DNA from 2 places in the Shewanella marisflavi genome. Region 1 is predicted to be linked to the other one. Evidence: riboswitches for the same ligand, from Rfam matches in the RefSeq annotation. Region 1 holds a riboswitch; the other holds the start of a gene.
The links. A riboswitch is a leader RNA that binds a small molecule or an ion and turns the genes downstream of it on or off. The one in region 1 is predicted to bind cyclic di-GMP.
Positions count from the first base shown of each region.

Region 2: another riboswitch for cyclic di-GMP. It lies ahead of CFF01_RS11135 (Ig-like domain-containing protein); the one in region 1 lies ahead of CFF01_RS12325 (YncE family protein).

Region 1 covers NZ_CP022272.1:2,782,984-2,794,068, forward strand. The annotation lists gene CFF01_RS12320 (capsule assembly Wzi family protein) at 118-1,584, shown strand; cyclic di-GMP riboswitch class I at 1,877-1,958, shown strand; gene CFF01_RS12325 (YncE family protein) at 2,037-3,176, shown strand; gene cysC (adenylyl-sulfate kinase) at 3,354-4,001, opposite strand; gene CFF01_RS12335 (SLC13 family permease) at 4,065-5,792, opposite strand; gene cysN (sulfate adenylyltransferase subunit CysN) at 5,874-7,283, opposite strand; gene cysD (sulfate adenylyltransferase subunit CysD) at 7,359-8,264, opposite strand; gene CFF01_RS12350 (DnaJ-like cysteine-rich domain-containing protein) at 8,652-10,544, opposite strand; gene CFF01_RS12355 (hypothetical protein) at 10,569-11,085, opposite strand, start outside.
Region 2 covers NZ_CP022272.1:2,550,205-2,561,289, forward strand. The annotation lists gene CFF01_RS11135 (Ig-like domain-containing protein) at 1-2,222, opposite strand, end outside; cyclic di-GMP riboswitch class I at 2,294-2,378, opposite strand; gene CFF01_RS11140 (BUD32 family EKC/KEOPS complex subunit) at 2,706-3,425, opposite strand; gene CFF01_RS11145 (Trm112 family protein) at 3,573-3,752, opposite strand; gene lpxK (tetraacyldisaccharide 4'-kinase) at 3,754-4,764, opposite strand; gene msbA (lipid A export permease/ATP-binding protein MsbA) at 4,764-6,578, opposite strand; gene CFF01_RS11160 (DNA internalization-related competence protein ComEC/Rec2) at 6,612-8,897, opposite strand; gene CFF01_RS11165 (DUF2062 domain-containing protein) at 8,929-9,435, shown strand; gene CFF01_RS11170 (diguanylate cyclase domain-containing protein) at 9,746-11,085, shown strand, end outside.

The DNA.
Region 1 (11,085 bases):
TGAAACAGCTAAATGACAAATACGCTCTCATCGCACAAAAATGTACAATTACCTTGTATATTAATTAATTACTTATAAAATCTGCCCATGATTAAATGACAGAAATTTCGCCTTCATATGAACAAATATCTCCCGGCAGGCCTACTGCTTATGTGCAGTTTCTCCAGCCAAGCGGCTTGGTGGATTGAGCCGACAGATCTACCGCTACGCGCTGACATTCAATTGCTTGCCGATACCGGGATCATCAAGCAACCTGTGACGACCTATCCCTTGATGTGGGCAGGTATCAAACAAGATCTCGATAGCGCAGAACTCCCTCAGCTCACATCCGCCCAGGCTGCTGCCTACGACAGGGTGATAAACGCTTATGCCAAAGATCATCAAGGCTTAGACACCAGCTTTACCCTGAGCGCAGCAACCGATACCGCGCGCTTTTTGGGGTTTGGCCATGACTACCGAGATAAGGCGCAAGCCACGGTAGATGTCGAGGTCACTAAAGAATGGTTTAGCGGACGACTCTCTGCCAGCTACCATGACGATCCAATAGATGGTAAAAGCGCTCGACTGGACAACAGCTTTGCTGCGGTAATGCTAGGTAACTGGATTATCAGCGCCGGCGCGCAGCATAAATACTGGGGACCGGGCTGGGATTCAGGTCTAATCCAAACGACCAACGCTCGCCCTATGCCGGGCATTACTTTTAGTCGCCATAACAGCGCTGCCTTCGAGACGCCTTGGCTTAACTGGATAGGCCCTTGGACCTTTACCACCAGTTTCAGTGAGATGGAGAGTGACCGCTATGTGCCTGAAACCAAACATTGGGGCGCTCGAGGCACACTCAGACCTATCTCTCAACTCGAGGTAGGCTTCTCCTGGACCATGCAGTGGGGCGGCGAAGGATATGGCAATAGTCTGGGTGACTGGTGGGACGGTTTGTTTAATGGCGGACAATCAGAAGGCGAAATTGAAAATGGCCAAGAGAACATGCTCGCTGGCTATGATTTTCGCTGGTCAGACACCGCCTTTGGCATCCCCTATGGTATCTACTATGAGCGTATTCATGAAGACTATCACCACGGCAAAAACAAGTTGATCAACGCCGCCAACATGGGTGGGGTCGATTTTATGATTAGCGAAATTAACACTCGCTTCTTTGTTGAATATTCCGATACCAAGGTTGCCTGCGGCATTGACCCCAATGCGTACAACTGTCTGTATGAACATGGTTTTTATAAAAGCGGCTACCGCTATTATGGCAAAAGCCTCGGCAGTACCTATGACAATGATTCTGAAACCTTAGTCATTGGTGGGATCACTCAGTTAGGGCGCGGCCACAGTATCACCAATAAATTCCGCTGGCTGAGACTCAACACCGATGGTATCGATACCGGCAATGAAGATGGCGGCAACCCCGTATCCCCTGGTGAATATGAGCGGGTATACCAACTTGATACCAGCTACCATAGGCCTTGGCTAAAGGGCACGCTAAAACTTGGCGGCACAGTGAGTTATCGTGAGTTTGTACGGGCAGGCGATGACGATTGGGACGCGACCCTCTATGCCCTGTGGGAGAGAAGTTTTTAAGCCTTAGCATCAACAGGCATTGAAGTTTTCCCCGTGAGCCACCTCCTCCATACACTGGCGCCAACCTATTGATTAGGAGACGCGCCAGCTTGCTTGGGTTTACTCGATTTGAATTGCCCAAATTCACTATCCTGCTGCTAATCGCAAATATGCAAAATTTAAGCAAGCGATAGAGTCCCTCTATATATAACAACTTTCTGATACTAATCGAGTAATTCCAGCCTCAACAATTTGTCATTGTTTTTAGCAATCCTAGACCCATTGCACTTGTTCAAATTGCTGCTATACCTTATGGACGAAAAGGCAAACCTGTAGCAATACAGAGACGCAAAACCACGGGTCTCCTCCAAGTTCGAGATAGCCGGGTTACCGTTAACTACATTATAACGGAGCCCGTTTTTTATCGGCGTAATATGCACCGATAGCTTTCGGACAAGCAAGGAGCTAAAGAAATGAAAAAGAGTAATGTGTTACTAGCGTCAGTAATTGCGAGTTTCTCGCTTTCCGCACTCGCAGTGAATGATGTTATTTATCTTTCAGATACCATGGGACCTGCTGATGGAAAATCAGCCTTATATCGCGTTGATATAGACTCAGTTAGTGGGCACGCAAACCTGTCGTTGTTGCCAGACGGCATCGTTGATTTCAACCATGTCGATTCACTCGCCGCAGAACAAGACGGCAGTATCATATGGTTAATCGATAACAATTCCCTCATTAAATATGAAGTCGCCACCGCTACAGTAGATCTAATTGGCCCACTAGCGAACTTTTCAGGAGACTCAGATCAAGCTGCCGTATCTCCAGATGGAACGCTATATGTTACCAATAAGACTACAGGCGGACTCTATTCAATAAACAAGTCTACAGCAGAGGCTACTTTAGTCGGGACATTAACGGTAGGTAATGGTGGTGATATCGCATTTGATCAATACGGCACACTGTATATGGTCAACCAGAATGGTCTTTTCGAGCTTACCCTTCCCATTCCTCCCTCAGAAACAGTAGGCGCAGAACTTATCGGTCCTGTTTCTGAGCGCTACACGGGGCTGGCATTTCGTGCTGGAGGCCTGGGCAACCTTTTAGGCTCAAATGGTATAGGTAACGCTATTAGAGAGTTAAGCGTCGTTGACGCTTCTGCCGTAGCTAACGGTAATTATCCAATGTACAAAGATGATCTGCCATTTGATCACCTTTATGGTGACATGACTACAGGCCCATTAGTCATGTGCAGTAAAACGATTGGATATTGGAAGAACCACGCATGGAATGGCGCTACTGTTACCATTAACGGCTTGCTAATCGATGAAATCATTGGCCGTTTCGGTGATAAAGAGGAAGGTGATAAACCCTATAATGGATCACTTTGGAGTGCTAAAGGTAAAACCTACAGCATGCTCTATGCCCAGTTGATAGCGGCTAAGCTCAATACAAATAATTCTTATACTGTACAGTTACTTAATGACGCTGAAGCTTTCTTATTCGAGAAAGACTTTAATGATGTAGTAAGCAAAGCGGATAGATCAGAGTATTCGGCATTTGTTCAAGCCGTCACAGCATTCAATGAGGACAATCACTGCGATAGTGAATAAACATTATTAGCATGTTGGCACGGTCTTCTGGCAACAGAAGACCGTTTTTTAGCTTTGAGTAGAGGTGAAATGAATATCCGCTACTGAACTATATAACTTTTAGCTAGGGAAAGGTTATAAGGTTCATACTCTTATACGGAGTAGGAGTTGGACTCTTGGTTAAACGGTATTAGGACGCTATAGCTCTGTAGCAACCGCGCTCAGCAGCCCCTGCTCGGCGAGATAATCCACTACCTGCTCGGCGCACTGCTGCACCGATTGCTCAGCATTGTTGACATGCACCTCTGGCGACAGTGGCGCCTCGTAGGCTGAGTCTATGCCGGTAAAGTGTTTAATCTCCCCTGCTCGGGCCTTTTTGTAGAGCCCCTTAGGATCGCGCTGCTCACAGACATCAAGCGGCGTATCGATGAAGATCTCGATAAACTGCCCCGCGCCCAGCAGGTCACGCACCATCTTACGATCGGCGCTAAAAGGTGAAATAAAGGCGGTTGAGACCAGCAAGCCAGCATCGACAAATAACTTAGCCACTTCACCGATACGGCGAATATTCTCAACCCTGTCTTCGTCGGAAAAACCTAAGTCGCCATTAAGGCCGTGACGCACATTGTCACCGTCGAGCACATAGGTCTTACAGCCTTTGTCATGCAGCAGACGATCAACCGCATTGGCGATAGTCGACTTGCCCGACCCACTCAGACCGGTAAACCAAAGCACGGCACCTTTATGACCATTGGCCTGTGTACGCTCATCATGAGACACGCTGGCCTGGTGCCACTGGACATCGCTGGATTTCACATTTACATCGACTGTCTTATAGGGGGACATCGGCTTTCCTTAAAAATCAATTTTTACTGCTAGGCAGTGAATTAAGACTGAGCAAACCCATGGCTAAAATGGGAAGAACACAGGCACGGCTAACAAAACAATCGCGCCATAGGCCAAACTTACGGGAACACCTACTTTTACAAAGTCCATCAGGCGATAACGCCCGGCGTTATACACCATGAGATTGGTCTGATAACCGTAAGGGCTGATAAAGCTACCGCTCGCCGCAAAGGCCACCGTCATCACGAAGGGCAGAAAATCCACCCCAAAGCCTAAGGCGATACTGTAGGCGATGGGAAACATCAAGGCTGCCGCCGCGTTATTGGTAACAAGCTCGGTCATCAGCCAGGTGGCCAGATAGACCAGCAGTAACGCCAGCATCAGATGATCGCTATCTGCGCTACTCTCTACCCAGTTTGCAACTAACTCTGCCACACCGCTATTAACCAGCGCGTGAGACAGCAAGATGGCCGAAGCCACCACCAGCCAGATATCCACAGGGAAGCGGCGCACCACCTCATTGACATTGAGGCACTGACTGAAGATCAACACGCCCAGCAGTAATAACATGCCTTGTAGCATCTCGACCACGCCAGTGGCGGCAAGGGTCAAGGTCAACACAAAGCCGCCGATGGAGATCCAGGCTTTCTTGCCATTAATGCGGGTCTCAGGCTCAACGCCGCTAATCACAATAAAGTTCTTGCTGATATTGTGGCGGGTAAGGAAGTCCTTACCGACCGCCAGCACTAAAAAGTCACCCGCTTTAATCTGCACCTCACCGAGCTTACCGGAGATCTCTTCGCCATCACGGCGAATGGCCACCGCAGCGGCGTCAAACAGGGCACGAAAGCCCGCCTTCTTCATGGTCTTGCCCACCAGCACACTTTCCTGTTTCACCACCACTTCGGTGAGGTTAGTGTCGAGCAGACCATTTTTTTCGGCAAACATCTCAAGGCCTGAGAACTGGCTGAGCTGCATCACCTTAGTGATATCGCCGCTGAAGATTAGTCTGTCGTCGAGTTGCAGTACCTCGGTGGGCGTGACCGGACTGATAAGGCGCCCGTTTCGCACCACCTCAACTAAGAACAGCGATTCGAGATGCCTTAGGCCATTATCTTCTACCGAGCGGCCGATGAGCTCTGAGCCCTCGACCACCTTGGCATCGATGAAATAGCCTTTAGAGCAGGTCTCCTGATGGGCGATATCCGGCAGCCAGCGTGACACCAAACGCAGTACCAGGCCGCAACCCACAACCAGCAAGGCTCCTATCGCAGTAAAAGAGAAGAAAGAGAGCGACTGGCCTGATGCATCAATCACCATACTGTTGACAATTAAGTTGGTCGAGGTACCGACCAGGGTCAGTGTGCCCCCCAGAATTGCCGCATAAGAAAGCGGTAGTAATAACTTACTCGCCACATGATGGGGGTTATTGCGGATCGGCGACAACAAGGTGGCCACCACGGCAGTGTTGTTGAGCAAGGCAGAGCTCAGCGCCGTCATGCCAAACAGACGCAGCCAGGTGGTGCGATAACCGCTCACTATCACCTTTGAGGCGATAACCCGCAATAGCCGGGTCTTCTCCAAAGCAAAAGAGCAAAGGATCAAGAGCACCAAGGTCACCAAACCCGGGTTCGACATACTGGAGAGTAGCTGCTCTTTAGTCACCAGGTTAAACGCCACCAACACCAGCAGGGTCACGCCAAACACCAGCGCAGGCCGGTTTTGAAAGCGCACCAAGCCCGCGATAGTCGCGACAAAGATGGCGATGGTGAGATAAGCGTTAAATGTCATAGTGTCCTAATGTCATAGTGTCCTATCTTAATCCGGCAACATGCTGCTACGCTAATGCGAGCAGCATCGGTTTAGATTCGCTTATGCCTTGGAGATATCCTTCACACCCCAATGCGGGAAATGCTTACGCACTAAGGCGTTCATCTCAAGCTCGAAGGCAGAGATCTCACGTTGCTTGCCCTTACCAGCATCGATCGCCTTGCGGATCATCCCCGCGCCCACAGTCACATTGGTGAGCCTGTCGATGATGATAAAGGCGCCCGTTGCACGATTGTCATCATAGGCATCAAACTGCACAGGCTCGGTGACCGAGAAGTGACAGTTGCCCATCTCGTTCAGCGCCAGTTGCTGGGTGCTATGCTGGGTCAGATGATTGATATCCACCTTGTAATTAATGGCATCGGCATAACCGTATACCGCCTTACTGCCTAACTTGAGCGCATACTCTCGGTCGACACACAGGGGTTCTTCAGTCATCCACACCACGTCGGCCTCAAAATGAGTGGTCGAATTGGGTTTATCGTGAGGACGCACCAACATGTCACCGCGGCTGATATCTATCTCATCGGTAAGCGTAAGGGTTACCGCTTGCCCAGCCACCGCTTTTTCCAGCTCACCATCGAAGGTGACGATAGACTTGATGCGGCTCTCTTTACCTGATGGCAAGGCGGCAATCGTATCGCCGACACGGATCTCGCCCGACGCAACCGTACCGCAGAAGCCTCTGAAGTCGAGGTTTGGACGATTGACATATTGCACCTTGAAACGGAATGACTCGCTTCTGTCCTGCTCCACAGAAACTGTATTGAGCAGTTTAATCAGCGTTGAGCCTGGGTACCAGGTCATGTTCTCGCTTTCGTTCACCACGTTATCGCCCTTAAGCGCCGAGATCGGCACGAAGCGCACGTCGGTAAAGGCTAAATCTTTAGCAAATTCACGGTAAGCCTTCTTGATCCCCTGATAGATACCTTGGTCATAGCCGACGGCGTCCATCTTATTGATGGCGATGATCACATGCTTGATGCCAAGCTGTGAGCAGATATAACTGTGACGACGGGTCTGTACCTGCACCCCGTGACGGGCGTCGATTAGAATAATCGCCAGATCAGAAGTTGAGGCACCTGTTGCCATGTTGCGAGTGTACTGCTCGTGGCCTGGGGTGTCGGCAATGATGAATTTACGCTGCTCGGTGGCAAAATAGCGGTAGGCCACATCGATAGTGATCCCCTGCTCTCGCTCTGACTGCAAACCATCAACCAGCAAGGCCAAGTCAAAAGCCTCATCTGTGGTGTTAAAACGCTTAGAATCTTTCTCAATGGCCGCCATCTGATCTTCGAAGATCATCTTGCTATCGAACAACAAGCGTCCGATCAGGGTCGACTTACCATCGTCCACGCTGCCACAGGTCAAGATACGCAACATATCTTTGTTTTCGTGAAGCTTTAGGTAACCTTCGATGTCAGTCTGCAATAATGTGTTTTCAGTAGTCATGGTGTTTCTCGTATTCGTTATCTGCTGCGTACCTGGCCTATGGGCCGTGGGTGCTTAAAACCTCAAAGCCTTGAGTTAGAAGTAACCTTCCATCTTCTTCTTTTCCATCGAGCCGGCGGAGTCGTTATCGATCACCCGTCCTTGTCGCTCTGAGGTAGTACACAACAACATCTCCTGAATAATTTCCGGCAACGTGGTTGCCTGAGACTCGACGGCCCCCGTCAGCGGATAACAGCCCAAGGTTCTAAAACGCACCATCTTATGTTCTGCGGTTTCACCGGGCTCAAGCTCCATGCGATCATCGTCGACCATGATTAACGTCCCATCGCGCTTCACCACAGGACGCGGCTCGGCAAGATAAAGCGATGGGATCTCAATATTTTCCAAATAGATGTATTGCCAAATGTCCAGCTCGGTCCAGTTAGACAGCGGGAATACACGGATACTCTCGCCCTTGTCGACCTTACCGTTGTAGATATTCCACAACTCTGGGCGCTGATTCTTAGGATCCCAGCGGTGCTTGCTGTCACGAAACGAGTAGACCCGCTCCTTAGCGCGAGATTTCTCTTCATCGCGGCGCGCGCCACCAAAAGCGGCATCGAAACCGTGCATATCAAGTGCCTGCTTAAGCGCTTGTGTCTTCATGATATCGGTGTGTTTGGCGCTACCATGGGTAAAGGGCGAGATATTCATCTCCAGGCCGCGAGGATTCTTATGCACGATAAGGTCGAAACCATGCTGCTTAGCCATGCGATCGCGAAACTCGATCATCTCCCTGAACTTCCAGTTGGTATCGACATGCAGTAAAGGAAACGGAATTTTGCCAGGATAAAATGCCTTGCGCGCCAGATGCAGCAACACCGAGGAGTCTTTGCCTACGGAATATAGCATCACGGGATTCTCAAACTCTGCGGCAACTTCACGCATGATCTGAATCGATTCTGCCTCGAGTTGTTTAAGGTGGGTTTGCTGTGTCGACATATGGCTTTCCGTTTTATTCCAATGTTATCAATTTGCTATTAACCGATACGCCAACCTACTCTACATTTCATTCAACATAAAATCTAAGCATGGTTAACCAAAATTCGGCATATAACAGGATAATACCAGCACGGCGCTCTTTTAGAAGTTATAAATATTAATTTATTTATACCAAAAAGAAATAACAAGTAATCGAAGGGAAGATGGAATGGTAGTCGAAGTGGTTGCTACCTGGATGTCGAAAAGTGAGAGCTTGAGTAGTTGAGCGTGGGGCTTCGGTCGGCAGCCTTACCTAACCATAAGTGATAATACAATAATGTGAATCGCCGCTTCAATCTGTAGACTTCAGCGGCGTAAGCAAGGTGAGTTGCAATTGAAGTGAGCTTCTTAACGCTCCATATTCATCGATTTTAGCAACACAGGGCTGTTGTAATCGGAAACTTCGGATTTAGCATTGTTCCAAAACTGACGGCGAGTCAAAAAGTAACCAAACAAGAGTGATAGCAATAAGATCTCAACGAAATTATACCGAATAAATAATAGCGCTGATGCTATTTGTTGAGCTAACTCTTCAACATACTTGGCCTGATTGGCTGCTTCACCAAACGCACCATTTAGCATGGCGATAGCAAATTGCAACGCAATATATAGCGCAGCTGCGACGACTAAACCAACAGGTTTTAAGTACCACTTTTTAGGTTTGCTGACACCAAGTACTAATAGGTATAAACCGGCAAACAGTGCACCACCAGTTAACGCATTGAGAAGCTGCGGTGGGTGTTGAAACGCTGTTATTGTGTTGTAATAAAGACTCAGCGCGACATGGGGGAAAAGCAGTGTAAACCCTAGTGCCAAAGCTAAGGTTTTGCCTTTGCCGATGTTTTTCCAATAGTATCGCTTTATCAATTGATAGCTAGCGTAGAATAATCCTAATACCATGACATAATTCGCCAGCGGATGTATGCCAAACAAGGCAAAGTCAGCTTTTATTACGGCTAACACCCATTGAGGGTATTCCATGATCCCCATTCGCATTTGCGTTTCATCGGCAAACTGAGGAAACAGTAGCGCGATGATAATGCCCAAAGTAAGAAACAAGTAGCTGTATTTAACGAAACTACCCAGCATATTAGGGATGATACCCTTAACACTTTGCTTTTTAAGCTGCGCTACCAGGCTGGTATAATTAGCAACTACGGCATCTTTGATATCTGTCGATACCCAGTTCTCCTTTAACAGGGCAATATCACTCTTGGTCGCATCCGCTTCTATAATATTTTTAATGGCTGGTGTTGCAAGTGCATCGGTATCATGCCTTTTATTACCCGCACCAAGTTTCTGGCCAACTTGCCATACGGCAGGATCGTAGATACCACCTGCATCATGAGTCAGGTTTTGTTTACCTGCAAAGCACATTTTTGTGTTTACGTTGTCAATGCTGGCAGTGAATTGCAGTGTCGGTAATGTGGCTGTAAATGCGTAAACAAAAGTGCAACCATCAAGATCGCCTTCTACATCGACCTCTTTAATATCGGTAAGTCCATGAACAATTTTGAGCCCTGTACGCTTGATAAAATCGCCAGTCCACTCATGGTAGTCACTGCTGGTATATTGCCATTTCGAACTACGTTTGGCTTCGCCATCTATGGTGTAACTGTAATAAAGGTAACCTCCACCATCACATGTTCTACAAGTGACATGACCTTTACCATTACAGCTTGAACAAGTGCTTCTACCGCTACCGTAGCATGAGGAGCATGACTCTGTAGTGTAAACGGTTCGATTATTATAACTGTCATACCGACTCACACTTTGTCGACCACTACCATTACAGGAATAACAACTTGAGCTCCCACTGCCATGGCAGCTACGACAAGTTGTACAGCCAGAACCACTGCAGTTGCTGCAAATGTCTTGACCCACATAAGTATCAGGCGCTGAGTCTAAGCGGGTATTTTTGATTAGAAAGTTTTTTGATACATCAGGTCCCAAAATCTTAATAAAGCGCTCATTGAAGAGTGGATCTCTGCCGCTGACATATTCTTTTGCGGCTTTATTGGCTTCATCATTCGCATCAGAAGAGGTGCCACAGTTAACCCCCGCAGGGCGATGACCGCCATGTTCGTGGGCGTTAACGCCAATTTCAATTCTCCAGCCAAATGTAAAATTCAGTTGGGGGTGTTTGGCTTGTTCATCCGACAAGTTCACTGGCACATCCACGCCAGTGAGTTGCTTACCGTTATTTCTAATAAAATCTTGAAATTGTTGTAACTGACTCATGTGATTACCTCTATTGATCACAGGTTAAAGCGTGATGGTAAATTGGGTTTTGTCTGCTTTTAAATACACCCATTGCCGTACATCCTGGTGCCCTGGCGCACTGACTTTGATGTCGTAACCACCCGGTGATAAAAGCATGCCAGCCTTATACTTAGGTTTAATGTTCATCACAGAAATCTTAGCGTTATCAACATTGGTATTTATCGTCAGGGGTAACTTTACACTTGGTTTTTCTGAGTGAGTGTTCGCAGCGACTGGGGTCATTCCGTGCTCGGGTAACACGGCTAAATCAAACTGATTAAGGGGGCCGCTAACAGCATCAAAGCCTTTGGTGATCAGCAAGGTGTTATCGATAGCAGAGCCGATAGGCTGTACCAAGGGCTGCGTAACTAATAACCACTTAAGAGCGAATGAGACGCTAGCCGAATCATTCTTCTCCATCTGATCGAAGAAGTAGTTCACGGCCGAGTCTTCCATGGTGTACTCGTTATCCCCTATCGACATAGGCACAATAAATATCGATGCCAATAACGTCATGGTG
Region 2 (11,085 bases), 230 kb from region 1:
GCCGACCAACCCGCAGGCACATTGGCAGCCAGATTAAAGTCGCTCACATCACAGCTATCACTGTCTAGATTAGTCACTATGCCTTGGTAAACCACGCCTGTACCAGGTGCAACCTCACCGCTGCTGTTGTTGGTCAGTACGAACTGAGGTGCTGCTAACACACACTGTGCAACTGGAGCCTGAACAACATAGCTAACCAGTCCGGTAGCCACTAGATTGCTATCTTGTGCATTTTGCGCAGTGACATCTAGGTCATAGAAACCGTCGTTGGCATCACCGCTCGAAACGACACTAAAGCTCACATTGGCTGTAGCGCCGGGTGCCAGGCTTAGGCTTGCACTGCTGGCACTCCAATTAGCGGGTACCTGAACGCTAACACTAAACTGAGAATCACCGCACTCTAAGCTATCGTTGTTTGTTACTGTTGCGCTGTAAGTAACGGCTGTACCTGGTGCAACCCAATCACTGTTTTGTGAAAGCGCAAGTGTAGGATTAGCCTGTACACATGTGCCACCTGAATAAGACACGGTAACTTCAGCCCCAGAGCGATCTGCTGATTCAGTGGTTATCGTCACACCAGCGTCATTATCTGTATAGCTATAACCAGCTTTCAATCCAGCATCATCCAAATCTGCAACGCTACTTTGTGGAGTCATATCAAGTATCAAACTACTATCTATTCCCGTCTTACTGCTATTTAGATGCACTAACACCCCTTCGGTCACAGCCTTTCCTGATAAGTAACTGTCGAAACCTACTGCTTGACGATACTCAAGGTAATACCATAGTGGCTCACCACTCAGGCTATCGGTACCGCGACGCACCTTTAATCCTTTAGCGCCACCTTGTGACTCACCCACTAATGGCTCAAGACGATAAGTACCATCTACATTAACCGTTACAATCTCGCCACTTGACTCACTCAGCCAGCCTAAACGTGCCTTATTAAACACATTGAAGTGGCCTTGAGAATCACCCATCACATCCAGTTTGTCACCATATGTAATATCCACGCACGTGTTACTAAGATATCCACTACCACAACTCATTTCTTTGGCATGTCGTAATCCTAGGTTATGACCTAACTCATGGCCGATCGTTTCTAAATTTAACTCACCATTGATCCAAGCACGCGAAGGATTCCCCCCTAATGTACCTTGTCCTAACCAACCACAGCCTTCCATTTTTGGCATCATGTAAACCAAGCGCTGATACTGGCTCAAATCGATACCGCTATCGCGGGCCGCCTGCTGCGCATAACTATCCATACCATAGTAATCACAAGTGCTGTTGATTGGCAGCGTTAAATAACCTTTAACATCGCCGCTTAACCAAGTCTGACCGTATGAAGCCTCAAGATAGAAATCATTTACCTTGCCAAATACCATCTGTTGTACTTCGGCTGGTGTCCAAGGTTGTTGAGGATTGTCCTGGAAATTAAGCAATAGCACTAAAATGCGCTGTTCACCCGTGGTATTTGCAAGAGAAAGCGCCGCACCGGTACCGGAAGAAGAAACTGTGTTGCCATCGGTTAAAGCGAGCACTTCGAGATCGCCAATTAAGGCATCGCCAGCCTCATCGCCGCCAAATAGCCAACCTTCTGCACGAACCTTTGCTCCGGGTTGTAATTGATTTGCCTGTGCCTTTGAACTGCCCGAAGCCAAGAAAAATTTAATTAGACCAGTTTCGGTACGCACCATGTACTGCAGACGATGTTCACCTGCGTCATCAAAATCTTCATAGACCATTTCCAGCTCACCGCTGATCGTCTTTTTCTGGGCTAGTTTGGCCTGGATCTCGGCGGGCATGCCACGACGCTTTGCCATAGGCAATACAGAAGAGACGACGCTATAAGGATCGAGTGTTAGAAGAGCCTGCTGTTCTACTTGTCTAGCCGCCACCAGCGCTTCAAGTTGCTGGTAAAGCGCCGCGTCAGAAGCATGAGATGCACCTTCATTTGACTTAGTGGCGTTCAGGAATTGTGCAGCAGCTGCTGATAGTTGTAGCGTCTGAGTTTCAAGCTCCGCCTTATGAGTCAGACGTGCCTGTTGCTTGGCTTCACGTTTAGCTTGAGCCGCCGCAGAGGTTTGCTCACCATGAGTGCCTGCATGCACTGGCATGATAGCCGACGCCGACAACAGGCCTGCGCCCAAAAGGCCCAAACCAAAGGTTTTTAGGAAAGTAGAATCGGTACGCGCAGCGGCGCAATGAACTGAACTCATAGCTAGGGCCTCTCAAAGTCAACATCACTTCGAAAGCTCCCAGTACAAGTACAGGGCTCTATCAACGCTCATTCGGTAACCCAGCCACCCTTTGCTATGCAATTAGGGCCTGTGGCTTTGCGTACATTAATTTCTTAATGCTTGCCGTTTCGAGAGTGCTTTCGAAAAAACCTTCTGGGCCGTGAAGCCCAGAGAACACGGGCATTCTAGCAAGTTGATTAGGTTTAACTCAACCAAAAAATGATTATTTTTTAACCAATTTTTAAAACCTCATGAAAATCAACGCACAATGAATGTATAAATGCCACACAGGCTGACGCAACCAGAATAAACATTGGTGCGGCGCCACCGATAAAGGATGTTTCACCACAAATTAAGCTAAACCCGATATTTTGAACCAAGAAAGACTAAAAAGAAGAAATCACCTCGAAACACCAGTGACTATTTTGGCGCCTCGAAGCGGAACAGATAAGAAATGATGAACTAAGCGATATCTTTAAAATGTTTTAATAACCAATAGACTGGACGAAGATCTTTACCACCAATGGACTTTAGCGGTGCGATGAGATAATTCAACCACTGCCACTTTAACATCTGCTGCTGAGATTCCTGCCAGAGTGATTCGCCACCAGCGTTGCGATAGGCGGCAATCACAGGCTCGGCGATCTCTGGGTGGGGACCAATATAACGATAGAGGCTGTGAATATAGACTAAAAGATCTCTGATCTGTTGCTGATGCATATCGCTGTCTTTCTGATTTGCCTCGAAATCGATAAACGCCACCTGCCCATCATCCCAACAAATATCGCGCAGCGCGGGTCTACCGTGCGCTAACCCTTTCAAATGCAGCTGTGCTAGGCCTGCGGCGCTATCTTTTAATATCTGTAATTTCTCGGCCTCAGAAACATCTGCATTCAACCAGCGATTCACCGGCATGCCCACATCGGCCACCACCAAAAAATCCTCGCCGCTTGCAACCAATTCAGGCACAGGAGCACCTTGTTGTGCAAGTTTAGCCAGGGTGGCGATTTCAAGCTGTAACGAAGCGTGGGGCTGTGCCTTGAGCAAACGCATGGCGCCAGTTAGGTGCTCAGCCTGCTTAAGCCAATATTTATGCCCTTGATGTTCGAAACTGACTACTCGTACACCTTGATTTTCCGCTAACAATTTTTCAATCACGCTTTGAAGGCTAGTAACAGTCACACAAGGTACTCCGATAAAAATGAACAGGGATTATCAGTGCTGGCGGAGGCAAAAGCAATATTTGGGGCAACGGACGTGGGTTCTGTGAGCAATTGGGGGGATAAAATGAAAGAGACGCGCCTGTCATCACGCGTCTCAATAAAAGGATTAAGCTTCTTCAGTCCAAGGTGTTGCCTTGGTTTCCAACAGCACAGGGATCCCTTCATTAATGGCATAGGCTAAACGGTCAGCCTTACAGATAAGCTGTTGATTAGCTTTGTCATACTCAAGCTTACCCTTACACACTGGGCAGGCTACTATCTCTAAAAGTTTCTTATCAAACGCCATGTTATTTTCCTTGTTGTACTTCTTTTCGCTGCTCAAGCAGCCTAAGCAATTGCAGTTCAAACTCTGGTGATATCTTGGCATCTACCGGCAAATACCACCAGTTAGACTTTGCAAAATCGCGACATTTAACCGCATCTTTCTCTGTCATCAACACCTTAGCACCATGGGCAATGGCCTCAACATCCTCGAGCCGATAGGCCTGATGATCATCAAACGCATGTTGGATAGCTGGATTAATCCCCATACTGGCTAAGGTATCGAAAAAACGCTGGGGATTGCCAATTCCAGCCATAGCAACCGCATCTGCCGTTGAATCAATATCGGCCTCAATGCCATTTGCTACATTGCGCCATGACGCAGGCACTAGACCCATGGTAAATTCATCCGAGTGCGTGCTCTGCCCATTGACTAGCGTAAGGTCTACCCTCTTTTGACGCCAGCGTCCTTCTCTTAACGGCCCGGCAGGCAAGAGCAAGCCATTACCGAATCGACGCTTGCCATCGAGCACTAAGATCTCAATATCTCTTTGCAGGGCATAGTGCTGTAAACCGTCATCGCTGATGATGATATCGACCTTTTGCCACTCCAGCAGTGCTTGCCCTGCCGCAACTCGGTTACTGCCAATCACCATAGGCACCTGAGTGCGCGCAACTATCATGGCGGGCTCATCCCCTACCTCACTGGCTGACATGCCAGCAAGCACCTGCTTAGTGCCGGTGAACTCAACCCCATAACCACGACTTATCACCCCGGGGTGATAGCCATGACGGCGCAGCAGCTCAATAAGATAGATGACGGTTGGTGTTTTACCGCTTCCTCCAACTGTGATGTTACCAACAACGATAACAGGCACAGGGAGTTGCTGACTTTGCTTCATGCCTAATACAAACAGGCGTCTTCTTACACTGGTGATCAGATAAAACAGACCACTAAGCGGCAACAAGAGGCAGATAAGCAACCAGTGGAAGCCTAACTGCCTGTCGTACCATAGGCGATTAACGAGATCCTGCATTAACTACCAAACTGCATCTGATAAAGGTTGTAGTAGATCCCCTCTTTCGCCAGCAACTCTTTATGAGTGCCTCGCTCAACGACCTTACCCTGATCAACGACCAGGATCTGATCGGCATTTTCAATGGTCGACAAGCGGTGGGCAATGACGATGGAGGTACGATTCTGACGCAGGTTATCCAGACCTGTCTGAATAGCCTTTTCCGATTCGGTATCCAGCGCCGATGTTGCCTCGTCGAGGATTAATAGCGGCGCGTCGCGCAGTATCGCTCTTGCAATGGCGATACGTTGTCGCTGTCCACCCGATAACATGACGCCGTTTTCACCCACCTGAGTATGAATCCCCTCAGGCATATTACTGATAAACTCCCAAGCATTGGCAAGCTTAGCAGCGTCAATGATCTGCTTCTCGGTCACCTCTCCGGGATACGCGTAGGCAATGTTGGCAGCTATCGTGTCATTGATCAGGGTGACCTGCTGGGAAACCATGGCCACTTGCTGACGCAAAGAGGCCAGCTTGTAATCTCTCAGGCTGACATCATCGAGGCGAATATCACCACTTTCAAGGTCAGAATAGAAGCGGGTGATCAGGCTGGCGATGGTCGATTTCCCCGAACCGCTGCGGCCAACCAGTGCCAGGGTTTCCCCAGGGTTCACGCAAAAATCCACCTCTTTAAGTGCCAAGCCTTCTTGATTGTCATAGCGGAAGTTAACCTTATCAAAGCAAAGGCGCCCCTCAACTCGCTTAGTTTCAAAGGTACCCTTGTCTACCTCTGTCGGCGTATCCAGAATGGCGAAGATAGTGCTACACGCAGCGATACCTCGCTGAAATTCGGCGTTAACCCGCGTAAGGCTCTTGATTGGCTGCAACATGGCGAGCATAGCCGCTAGGATAGTAGCGAAAGTCCCCGCAGTGAGATCGACGCGCATGCTCTCAAGACTTGAGGCATATAGCACGAAAGCCAACGCAAAAGAGCCTATCACCATCACCAGTGGCTGGCTGATCGCCTGAGCCAGTGCTAGCTTCATGGTGCGTGAACGGTTTTCGTCATTGACCTTGGCAAAGCGTTCAGATTCGGTTTTCTGTCCACCAAATACCAACACATTCTTGTGCCCTTTGATCATCTGCTCAGTAACTGAAGTCACGCCACCCATGGCGGTCTGGATCTGCTTTGATACTTTGCGAAACTTCCGACTGACCACAGCAATCACCAGACCAATAAGCGGCCCGACAATCAGGATGCATAAAGAAAGCTTCCAAGAGTTGTAGAACATCACACCTAACATACCGATAACGGTAATACCGTCTCGTACTATGGTGATCAAGGCGCTACCCGATGCCCTGGCAATCTGCTCTGTATCGAAGGTTACTCTGGAGATCAAATTACCACTGCTCTCTGCATCGATATAGCTAACAGGCAGTTTAAGGTAATGTTCAAACACCTGCTGACGCATATCCATGATCATTCGTGCACTGATATAGGAGATACCATAGGTAGATAAAAAGTTCGCTAAGCCACGTAAAGTGAACAAGCCTATCACCACAAATGGTGCGGTTTTTAACACGTCACTGTCTGAGTTAAAGCCGCCGCCCATGCCCAGATCGACCCCTTCAACCAATCCAGGGGTTGCTGGCACATTACTAGCAAACCCTTGATCGATAAAAGGTTTGATTGAATAAATAAACGTTGCGTCCACCAAGCCATATAACACTAGGCCGAACACAGACAGAAATAACACCCCTTTAAGCGGGACAAAATAAGTAAGCAGTCTCAGGAAAACGCTGCGCACTTCACTTTTCGAAGAATTTGTCATTCAGGATCTATCGTCGGTGCAAAAAAGCGTATTCTACTCTGGATTAGCAAACTCACCAAATTCAAAGCGTTGATTGTACCAAAAAGGCGCCAGATCCCGCCGATAGCCCCTGACTCGAATACCGCTCTCATCTAGGCTAATCGTCAGTTGGCCATTGTCTGATACGCTATATTGCTTGGCCTGTGCTCCGGCGTAGCGGCTCACCACATGCGGCTTTGGAAAACCATACCGATTGTTGAATCCCGCCGCATAGAGGACGACTTTTGGTTGCACAGCGCTAATAAAGGCCTGGCTGGATGAGGTGTTACTACCATGATGCGGCGCAATCAAGATATCGCTATCTAGCAAACTTATTCCAAGTAAGGCTTGCTCCCCCTCTAGCTCTATGTCACCCGGGAGCAAGACATGGTGGGTACCGTCGCCGATTCGCATCACACAGGAGCCGTTGTTACCCGCCAGCGGCTGAGCCGGCCCAAGTATCTGCACATTCAATCCTTGCCAAGCTATCTGTTTAGGGCGACAGTCGATAGCACCACGATAAGGTAGATCGGTTATCAAGCTCAGCTTGGGAAACTGAGTCTGCAAAAATTGCGCGCCACCAGCATGATCGTTGTCGCCATGGCTTAACACCAAATAATCGACATCACTAATGCCTTTATACTGTAAAAATGGCACTATCACCCGCTCTGCGTAACTAAAGTGGTCACCAAAGGCCGCCCCGGTATCATAGATAAACGCCCTATTTTGTTTCTCGATCACCAAACTTAACCCCTGACCCACATCCAAAAGGTGCAGCTGCCAATGCTTGTTCTCAATCAGCCTTGGTGGAACAAGCCAATAAAGACATAAAGGCAAAATTAACGGCAGGGACAACCAACGCCAGCGATGGGCTCCATAGCGCCAAACCGCAAATGCCGCCCATAAAAACAGCATGCCTGCAAGTAAGACAGAGGCGGCCGGCAGCCAGTGCAGTGGTAGAGATGGCAGCAGATTAAAACTGCTCGTCAGGGGCGCAATGGCCCAATCGAGTAAGCTAAGCGGCAACGACAGGCTAAGACCTAAGCGCTCAGCTAAGGCCCAACACATCATAGAAACAAAAGTCAGTGGGATCACTACAAGGCTAAACCAAGGTACAAACACTAAATTGTAAAGCACACCATAAGGCGCAAAGCCGCCAAATAACAGCGCCTGTAACAGGCCAAGCATAATGCTTAACCGCCACTGAATTTGCCACAGTGCGCTGATGCGCTGCCTGATATGCCCGCTAAGCGACATGTTTTTGGGCACCGATGGTATCCGCTGGGTCATATAAAGGATCAACGCTAGCGCGCCGAACGAGAGCCACAAACCAGCGCTAAGAATACTGACGGGATCCAGTAACAACACCACAAAAAGCGCCCACAATAAACGTTCAAACGCCGAGGCGTAACGTTTTAATAAGCCCAGAACAATCACCATGAACAACATGATCAGTGCCCGCTGGGTTGGCAGTCCCAGCCCAGCAAGATAGGCAAAAAGCATACAGCAGCAAAGCGCCAGCAAGGCGCTGAATTGACGGTTAGACAGGCCGATACTGGGACGTTGACGCGCCAACAGGTAGCCGCTCAATCCCATCACCCACAGCGCCAGAACCGACAGGTGCAAACCAGAGATAGTCACCAGATGACCAGTACCCGTTTGCCTCAATCCCTGCCAGTGCTCCTTAGTGATCCCTTGCTTATCGCCTAACATCAAGGCTCGGATGAGATCGCCATTATCCTTGCCCGTCACCGCCTGTTGTAGTTGGGTGATCAAATGAGCCCTGACTCCCTTGGACTCAGATAAACGCCTGGCTGACTGCACATTGCCCTTGCCAATAATATGCTTTGACAACAGAAACGCTTGTTGATTAAAGCCTCCCTGATTAAGCACACTGGTAATCGATTTAGGGGCCAGCGTGAACTGCCACACCTCACCAATGGCGACTTTTTGTTCGGTTTGCCAACGCAATCGTAAATATTTACTCGGGAAATTAATGGGATAGTCAGATAAGAGGCGAATATCCAGATTAATCCAGTCGCCGTTTCGATAAACTAGTGATATGATTTCGCCCCTTACTGATGGACGTTTGCTTGTGTTATCAGGCGTTAATAGCAAAAGTTGGTGACAAAATAGGCTCATCCAAGCCAAGGCCAACAGGCTTCCGGCCAGTAGCTTAGACCATTTAAGCATGATGAAAGCGAGTAAGAGTGCTATACATGCCAAGGAATAGGTTAACAGAGATGGCCAGAGCAGCGCTGAAATGAGCGTGGCGCAATAGCCAAACATAAATCGATTCATAATGAATAATTTAAGACTGCAATACTAAGCTATGCCAAAAAAATTCATTCAGCGTTATATGCCCAAGCCTGAAACGCTGCAAAACCATAAGCATTTACAGATGTTTGGTAAGCTGCTTCATAAACCCAATCTTTGGGCACTGAATCGACGCTCCGCGCCGCTAGCCTTTGCGGTAGGACTGTTTGTAGCCTGGATCCCCATGCCATTTCAGATGGTGTTAGCCGCCGCTCTTGCTATTTTGTTTAACTGTAATTTACCTCTAGCTGTCGTTCTGGTTTGGGTAACTAATCCTATAACCATGCCGTTTATGTTTTACGCCGCTTACCTCCTTGGCGCAAAGCTCCTGCATCATCCCCCCCAAGAATTCGTGTTTGAAGCCAGCTGGCATTGGATAGAATCTTCACTCTTTACCATAGGCCCACCCTTCCTGCTTGGCTGCATAGTACTAGGACTTATCTTTGCTGCCTTGGGCTACTTTATCGTCCACAACCTGTGGAAATACTCCATTCTGTTTAAATGGAAAAATCGTCCTAAATAATCCCTGCTGACATCGGCAACTTTTGCGCTGCCCCTGCGACCAAGCAATGTATTGATTCACCGCCAACGAAATTGAGACACATCAAGGATGAAGCAAGCAGGAGATGACACTAAGGTCTGCTTTGGCATTTGTAGCAGATAAAACAAAACACGCTGTAACTTCCTGCTTTGACATTCAAACTTAGCTTCTGGCGTAAACTTAAGTTAGAATAAACAAGTCATTTACATAAATAATACATTTCTTCTGCTCGACGACATGCCTTGAATGACATTACTTGTTAAAGATAATCAAAAAAAAATGCAGGTAGGCCATGTACTTAGGTTCAAATAGAAAACATATTGCGATCTTTTCTCTATTCTCCTTTCTCTTCCTGATCGCCACCATATTGACCATCACTGCGCTGGCAAAATATTTTGTGGATAATGAGATTCAACAAGCAGAAGAGAATTTACGTAAAAATCTGGCTCTAATCCGCTTTAATTTTGAAGCGACCATCTATAAAGATACCTATCTGGCAGACAGTCTCGCCACCGTCGTCACCATAGATCCTGAGTTTGCAATGACAAACTGGGATGTCATCGCAGGTAAACTGCTAGGTAAGGCCCAGTACGTGAGAAGCGTAGCCATTGCCCCCAATAACGTCATCTCCTTAGTGTATCCGCTTGAAGGCAACGAGGCCGCTTTGGGTTTCGATTTCAGAACCCAACCGGCACAACTAAAAACCGTGCTACTCGCAAAAGCACAACAGTCTGTGTTTATCGCAGGGCCGGTGAATTTGGTTCAGGGAGGATTAGGCCTAATAGCCCGTTACCCTATTTTTGCTGATTACCCCATAAATAACCAATACTGGGGCGGCGTGAGCGTCGTCATGAATTACAACCAGCTACTTCATGACACTGGCATCACTCAATTTCAGGGTGGCGATATTGCCATCAAAAAACAGATCACGGCAAATGAAGCCGAAGAGGTCTTCTATGGCGACCCAAGCATCTTTGACAAACCTGATGTGGTCTACCCGGTGAAGCTTCCTAGTGGCACCTGGAATATGGCGGCAAAATTCCACATCGAAAATATGGCGGAAATCACCAAACTGAGAATGAGTGTCATCAGTGTCGGGGCTGTTGCTGCCTTTATTCTGTACCTCGTGAGCATATTTCTATTTCGCACTTATCAAAGTACCCATAAAGCGGCGTTACATGACGAGCTGACCCACCTCCCCAACCGCCGTTTCATTATCACTGAACTTGACCAGCTGATTAACAAGCAGAATCAGCCCCAATTTACGCTGCTCAATATCGATCTTAATGACTTCAAAAGGGTTAATGACGACTTAGGCCACGAAGCGGGTGATGAACTACTGAAATATATCGCCAGTCGTCTCGTGGCAGAGGTAGGGATAAAAGGGACCGTCGCCAGATTTGGCGGCGATGAGTTTTTAGTCTTACTCTATGATCTTAATGATGAGCAAGCGATCGAATCGATAATGAACCAGATCACTGCTTCAATTGAGTCACAGCCTTTTAGCTGGCAATCTCATCATCTCACGCCATCGCTCAGCATAGGCTATGCCATCTACAAGGGCCAAAATGCCAACATCAAAGAGTTACTCTCCGATGCTGACAGGCGCATGTATCAGCAGAAACGCGCCTA